DNA from 3 places in the Pseudomonas sp. ADAK18 genome. Region 2 is predicted to be linked to each of the others. Evidence: riboswitches for the same ligand, from Rfam matches in the RefSeq annotation. Region 2 holds a riboswitch; each other region holds the start of a gene.
The links. A riboswitch is a leader RNA that binds a small molecule or an ion and turns the genes downstream of it on or off. The one in region 2 is predicted to bind cobalamin.

Region 1 (2,260 bases), 980 kb from region 2:
GGGCGTCGATCTTCGGTCGCAACTGGGTATACAGCGCATGGGCCTGGGCCTTGTTGTTGTCGATGATCAGCACATCGTCCTGGCCCTTGAACCACTGGTTGTCGGAGCCGAACACCAGCACATGATCACCGGGCAGTACCGCCTTGCCTTCGGCTTGTATGCCCCAGTCTGTGAAGCCCCAATAGTCGTTGTGATTCTTGACCGTGGTGCCGCCATTTTCGGTGTTGAGGATCTTGGTGTAGCGCGTGTCCCAGTCGTTGATATGACCCTTGATGAAGTAGCTCAGCTGCTCGTTGAGGCTCTGCTCGAAGGTCGCCGTGGCGATTTGCTGCACCCGGTCATTGGTGGTCTTGTGGTGGTTAGTGGCACCGGCGAAATCCAGGTTGGCGTCAGCATATTGGTAGAACAGCTCCAGCCGTGAGTCATCACCGAAAGACTGAATGGCTTTGCCGCCGAAGGTGCTGACTTCGTAGGAGCGCTTCTTGTCGGTGACGTTTCTCATATCACGGTTGCGAAACGGTTGGTAACCTTCGGAGACGTTACGGTTGACATACGCCAGCAAGCCCAGGTCGCCGAAGTCGTTGTTGAAAATCTTCTCTGCCCGTGCATCGCCGGTGGTTCCGCCGAACGTATCCACGCCCAGGTTCACCTCACCGGACACCTCGCGTGACTGCGGGCTGCGGGTGACGATATTGATCACCCCGGATACCGCCTGGGTGCCGAATAACAGGCTCTGCCCACCCTTGAGTACTTCAATGCGCTCGATGGCGTTGGCTGGCAGAGTGTCCAGGTACAGGCCGCCGTACAGGCGATTGTTCAGGCGCACGCCGTCCAGCAGGATCAGCGTGTCATCGTTACGTCCGCCCAACAGGGAATAGGTGCCGTAGTCGAACGGGCCGTTTTTTGGCGCGACGTAGAGACCGGGGATAAACATTTGCATGGCCCGCGAAACATCGGCGCCAGGGCCGGCGCGTTCGATCTGTTCACGGGTGACGACTTCCACCTTGCTGCCGTACTGAGCCATCTCGGCAACGGTGGTGGACTCCACCGAGGGTGCAGAAACGATCTGCTGCTTGAGCACCAAGACTGTTTCATCGGCGAGCAGGAGCGGGCTGAACAGGCAGCCCAACAGGGAAGTACAGGAACGTCGAATCATAGTCTTCTCGAAAAGTTTCTTTCGCAGAAGCACGCAGGAGAAGGCATCGAGCACACGCCAATACCGGCCCATGCCCGCCCACCGCAGGATTTTGCCAAACAGAAATTCCAGGCCGGTCTCCGGGCTCACGAGGCTCGATCCCTTCACCTTCCCATGGCGGATTGGCCACAGTGGTGTGTCGAAGGGGTCACTCGTATACCGTTGCGGGGGCAGCACCGGACTGGCTCGGAAAGAGCGTACCGGTTTCCCGTTTCACCCCATGCACGGCGGCATGAGGCACCTGAAACTGGGCGGCATCTGAACACTCGCAAGACCGTTCGTCAACTTGGGTAGGGAATTTTCAGGCCCTGAGGTGCAGGCGCAACGACGGTGAGGTGTTCAAGTGGCCTTAGCGTTCCAGAACGCCTCTGAATGTCGCACTTAACGCCCGCAACGTTTCTTTGGAGCGCCCGTCGCTGATCCGGCTGTACAGCACGACTTCGCTGACGGGCAGCGCGGGTAATCCCCACTGTGCGCTCACGTCCACCGCACCCGCCGGTGCCACGCGACGGGCGAGGGCTGCCACGCCCAAGCCGGCACTGACCGCTGCACCCACGGCCATGACGCCGCCGCCGACAAACACCTCGGTCCAGTCGATTCGCGCCTCATCCAGCGCTCGCACCGCCAGGTGTCGTACACCGCAGGGCGGGGCCATGGTCGCCATGCGCAACGGCGTGCCGGGCGTGTGCTGCCAGGTGGGCGCGGCGAACCAGCCAAAGCGCTCCACCACCAGCACTTCACCGTCCTGGCGATCGCCCTCGTTACGCACGATCACGGCGTCCAGTTCGTTGCGGTCGAAGGCCGCCACCAGGTCACGGGATGAGGCAATTCGTACTTCCAGAATCACCAGCGGATCGTAGGCGGCCAGGCGGCTGAGCCACACCGGCAGGTCAGGCCCGGCGACGTGGTCGCTGATGCCGATGACCAAACGGCGTGTTGTGCTGGCGCTCATATCACCCAAAGCCCGTTCGTGGGCATTGAGCAAGGCGCGGGCGGCGACGATGAACTGCTCACCTTGAGGCGACAGGCGCACATGCCGGGGCGTGCGCTCCAGCAGGCGATAAC
Region 2 (2,260 bases):
CACAGCCCCGCCGGCAACCCAGGCCAACCACCAGGGTTGGCACGGTGTTCATGCTGAGTACTGATCGTCACGATTGCGGCGAAACAGCCAGGCACTGATCAGGCCCAAGGCCAGCCAGAACGCAACGTTGGTCAGCTGCGAGGCAATCTTGAACTGTGCTTCCAGGGCTTCAGGCGCCAGCATCGAATGGACTTCCGGTTGCGGCGCGCCAATCACGTGAGGCACCACTAGAATCGCCACGCCCAGCGCTTTCAGCAGCCAGTTGTGCCCGAACACAATCAACGCGATACCGGTAGCGGTGGAGGCCGCAGCACCGATCCACCAGATTTGCCGTTGCGCCAAGTCGGCGGCCGCAGTGCCCGGTAGCTCAGGCGGCAAGCCAAGGGTCGGCGCCAGCACGAAAGTGGCGTAACCGGCCAAGCCCCACAGCAGGCCTTGGGCCGTGCGGGTTGGCGCGCGCAAGGTGTAGAGACCCGCCAGCATCAGGGCAAAACCAACAGCGACCACCAGGTTACCGCCGGTGGTGGACAGCACGCGCTGCCAACCGTCTGCCGGCTCCCAGGCTTCGGCGTCATGGCCGTGAGCGGCGGCCGCGCCATCGGCGTGTTCATGCAATTCGGTGGCCGGGGCTTTCTCGAAGGTTTCCGCCTGGAGAATCAACGGGGCGACCCAGAAGCTTTGCAGCAGGGTCAGCAGCAGGGCGGCCAGCAGGCCAGTGAAACCTGCGGTTTGCGCAATACGCTTGATCATGTCGGCAGGTCTCAGTGGCACGGGAATGCGGCGCTGTGGCGGGTATCGTGGGCGGCGTTGTGCACGGCCTCGATATGCGAGAAACCGGCGAAATACACCAGGCACGCACCGAGGATCGACGCGCCAATGGCAGCGGTCAGGCGTTGGCTCAAGGTGGCAGTGCTGCTGGCGGTGTGCGAGGTGCTGCTGATGATCGACATGGCGCGTCCCTTTTCGAGTGTCAGGGTGAAACGAGCGCATGAAAACCCCGCGAGCCAGGCACGCAGGGCCTTAACAGCGCCCGCCCACCGCGGGTTTGTTATCTGATTTTTTCGGGCCGGTCTCCGGGCTTGCGAGGGACTTGACGTCAAAAAGCATCGCCTTCCCATGTCGTGTCGACACAGTGGCTCTGACGCTTCGCTCGCTTACCGTTGCGGGGGCAGCACCGGACTCGTCATAACCTCATGACTCACCGGTTTCCCGTTTCACCCTGTGAAGGGCACCCGAAACAAGATGTGTAGGAGAGCATGGGCGGGGATTCACGTCAAATACGCGATTACAAGCGTAAGTCCCAGCGCTTGAACAGCACGCTAGCGTTGACGCCGCCAAACCCGAACCCGTTGGATATCGCATATTCAATAGGCATCGACCGGGCTGCACCGCGCACCAAGTCAAGTCCTGCAGCCGCATCGTCCGGGTGGTCCAGGTTCAGCGTGGCGGGGGCAATCTGGTCGCGCAAGGCGAGTACCGTGAATATCGCCTCGATTCCTCCTGCGGCACCTAGCAGGTGACCGGTTGCCGACTTCGTTGCGCTGATCGCAACGCCTGCGTGTGCGCCGAATAACGCGTTGATGGCCGCCAACTCGCCGTTATCACCCACCGGGGTCGACGTTGCATGGGCGTTCAAATGCTGGATCTGCGCCGCAGTGATCCCCGCCTGTTGGATCGCCAGCTCCATTGCCCTGCGGGCACCAGACCCATCTTCCGGGCCGGAGGTCATGTGATAGGCGTCGGCGCTGGTGCCGTATCCCACCAGCTCCGCGATGGGGGTCGCGCCCCGGGCCAGCGCATGTTCGAGTTCTTCGATGACCAACAATCCGGCACCTTCGCCCATGACAAAACCGTCGCGGCCTTGATCGAAGGGGCGTGAGGCCAGCTCAGGAGTGGCGTTATAGCTGTGGGACAACGCGCGCGCAGCGGCAAAACCGCCCAGGCTGACCCGGTGAATACAGGCTTCGGCGCCGCCGCAAACGGCGATGTCGATTTCTCCCGCGCGAATCATCCGGGCTGCGTCGCCAATCGCTTGCACACCGGCGGCGCAGGCTGTGACGGGGGAGCCGAGCGGGCCTTTTAGCTGATGCTGGATCGACACATGCCCGGCGGCCATGTTGCCGAGGAACGAGGGAATGGTGAACGGCGACAAGCGTCGCGGGCCTTTGCTGTCCGCGGTCCGCACCGCCTCGGCAATCGCCGGAAAGCCGCCGACGCCGGAGGCAATAATGGTCGCGGTACGTTCCTGTTGCGATGCAGT
Region 3 (2,260 bases), 1.8 Mb from region 2:
CGCACATCGACGTGCTGTCCGTAGTAGCTGAACGGCCAGCCATAGAAGGCGCCGTCTTTGACCGAGGTGATGTAGTCCGGCACCAGGTCGCTGCCGATTTCATCGCGCTCGTTGACCGCCGTCCACAGTTTGCCGCTTTGGGGTTCCCACGCCATGCCGTTGGGGTTGCGCAGGCCTGAGGCGAAGATTCGGTGCTGACCGGTGGCGCGGTCCACTTCCCAGATGGCGGCTCGGCCCTGTTCCGCTTCCAGGCCGTTCTCTGCAACATTGCTGTTGGAGCCGACGCTGACGTACAGCTTATTGCCGTCCTTGCTGGCCACCACGTTTTTGGTCCAGTGATGGTTAAGCGGGCCGCCGGGTAAATCGACGACCTTGCTTCCCGCCTCCTTGATGGCTGTTTCGCCCGGCTGATAGGGGAAACGCAGCAATGCATCCGAATCGGCGACATACAGGTCGTTGCCCACCAGCGTCATGCCAAACGGCGAGTTGAGGTTTTCCAGGAATACGGTGCGAGTTTCGGCGACACCATCGTGGTCGGTATCCCGCAGCAGAGTGATGCGGTTCGGGCTGGGCACCCCGGCACCGGCGCGCCCCATGACTTTCCCCATGACCCAGCCACGAATGCCCTTGGCGTCATCCGGCTTGGGTGGCGCGTTGGTTTCGGCTACCAGCACGTCGCCGTTGGGCAGTACGTACAACCAGCGCGGGTGATCCAGGCCTTCGGCAAACGCTGCAACCTGGGTGCCGGCGGCTGCGGTGGGCTTGACGCCTTCAGGCCAGCCGATCGCCGGGGCGATGTTTACAGTGGGGATCAGGGTCTTGTTGGGTTCCGGCAGTTTGGGCGAGGGCCCGGTGCCGTCGGAGACTTGCAGGCTAGAGCTTTCACCGCAGGCGGCGAGGCTGCTTGCGACCATGATGAGTAAGGCGAGTCGGGTCTTGTGCATGGTTTTCTCCTTAATACCTGTAGTGATAGAGGCACTTAGCAGGCTGATGGTTCAAGTCTGTCGGCGGCTTTAATTGACGCTCCACCCCCAACCCACTAACCTTCGCGGCTTGTTTCAGGTGCTCTGTGGCGTGTGCGTCGACAGAGTGAAACAGGGAAGCCGGTGAGTGAGCACACTTTTCAACAGTGAGGCCGCGATCCCGGCGCTGCCCCCGCAACGGTAAATGAGTCAAAACGGTGCTTTCAGCCACTGTATCGCCCCGCGATATGGGAAGGCGCACCCCCGACATGCTCTTGAAGAGAGCGTCGCTCATGAGCCCGGAGACCGGCCTGATTCATCCAACAGCATCACGGTGGGCGATGCTTGGCTGTCTGTTTTTTCTTTTCCTGCCCGCCGTTTTTGTCCAGCCCCAACGGAGAGCTGCCATGACTGATTCCCCTGATCGTGACGAACGCCACCTGGCGCGCATGCTGCGCAAAAAAGCGGTGATCGACGAACGTATTGCCAATTCACCGAACGAGTGCGGATTGCTGCTGGTGCTGACCGGCAACGGCAAAGGCAAGAGCAGCTCGGCCTTTGGCATGCTCGCCCGGGCCATGGGCCACGGCATGCAGTGCGGTGTGGTGCAGTTCATCAAGGGCCGCACCAGCACGGGCGAAGAGTTGTTCTTCCGCCGCTTTCCCGAGCAAGTGCGCTTCCATGTGATGGGCGAGGGCTTTACCTGGGAAACCCAGGACCGTCAGCGCGACATCGCCGCCGCCGAGGCCGCCTGGGTAGTTTCCCGGGAAATGCTTCAGGACCCGTCCATCGGCCTGGTGGTGCTGGATGAGTTGAACATCGCCCTCAAGCACGGTTACCTCGACCTGGATCAGGTGCTTGGCGACTTGCAAGCCCGCCCGCCGATGCAGCATGTAGTGGTCACCGGCCGCGGTGCCAAGCCTGAGCTGATCGAAATGGCCGACACCGTCACTGAAATGGGCATGCTCAAGCACGCGTTCCAGGCTGGGATCAAGGCACAGAAGGGCATCGAACTTTGAATCAGCCCCGTCATTGCCCTGCCGTCCTAATCGCCGCACCGGCGTCAGGCCAGGGCAAAACTACCGTCACTGCCGCATTGGCCCGCTTGCACCGCAACCTTGGGCGCAAGGTACGGGTGTTCAAGTGTGGCCCGGACTTTCTCGACCCGATGATCCACGAGCGCGCCAGCGGTGCGCCGGTCTATCAATTGGACATGTGGATGGTCGGTGAGCAGGAAAGTCGCCGGTTGCTGTGGGAAGCGGCAGGGGAGGCCGACCTGATCCTGATTGAAGGTGTCA

Region 1: another riboswitch for cobalamin. It lies ahead of HKK55_RS07350 (TonB-dependent siderophore receptor); the one in region 2 lies ahead of HKK55_RS11645 (CbtB-domain containing protein).
Region 3: another riboswitch for cobalamin. It lies ahead of cobO (cob(I)yrinic acid a,c-diamide adenosyltransferase); the one in region 2 lies ahead of HKK55_RS11645 (CbtB-domain containing protein).

The regions. Positions count from the first base shown of each region.
Region 1 is NZ_CP052859.1:1,636,206-1,638,465, forward strand. Features, by position in the region: gene HKK55_RS07350 (TonB-dependent siderophore receptor) at 1-1,156, opposite strand, end outside; cobalamin riboswitch at 1,249-1,455, opposite strand; gene HKK55_RS07355 (LysR family transcriptional regulator) at 1,545-2,260, opposite strand, start outside.
Region 2 is NZ_CP052859.1:2,621,188-2,623,447, reverse strand. Features, by position in the region: gene HKK55_RS11655 (cobalamin biosynthesis protein) at 1-52, opposite strand, end outside; gene HKK55_RS11650 (CbtA family protein) at 49-750, opposite strand; gene HKK55_RS11645 (CbtB-domain containing protein) at 762-950, opposite strand; cobalamin riboswitch at 1,047-1,251, opposite strand; gene fabF (beta-ketoacyl-ACP synthase II) at 1,286-2,260, opposite strand, start outside.
Region 3 is NZ_CP052859.1:851,733-853,992, forward strand. Features, by position in the region: gene HKK55_RS03915 (sorbosone dehydrogenase family protein) at 1-944, opposite strand, end outside; cobalamin riboswitch at 1,044-1,292, shown strand; gene cobO (cob(I)yrinic acid a,c-diamide adenosyltransferase) at 1,370-1,981, shown strand; gene HKK55_RS03925 (cobyrinate a,c-diamide synthase) at 1,978-2,260, shown strand, end outside.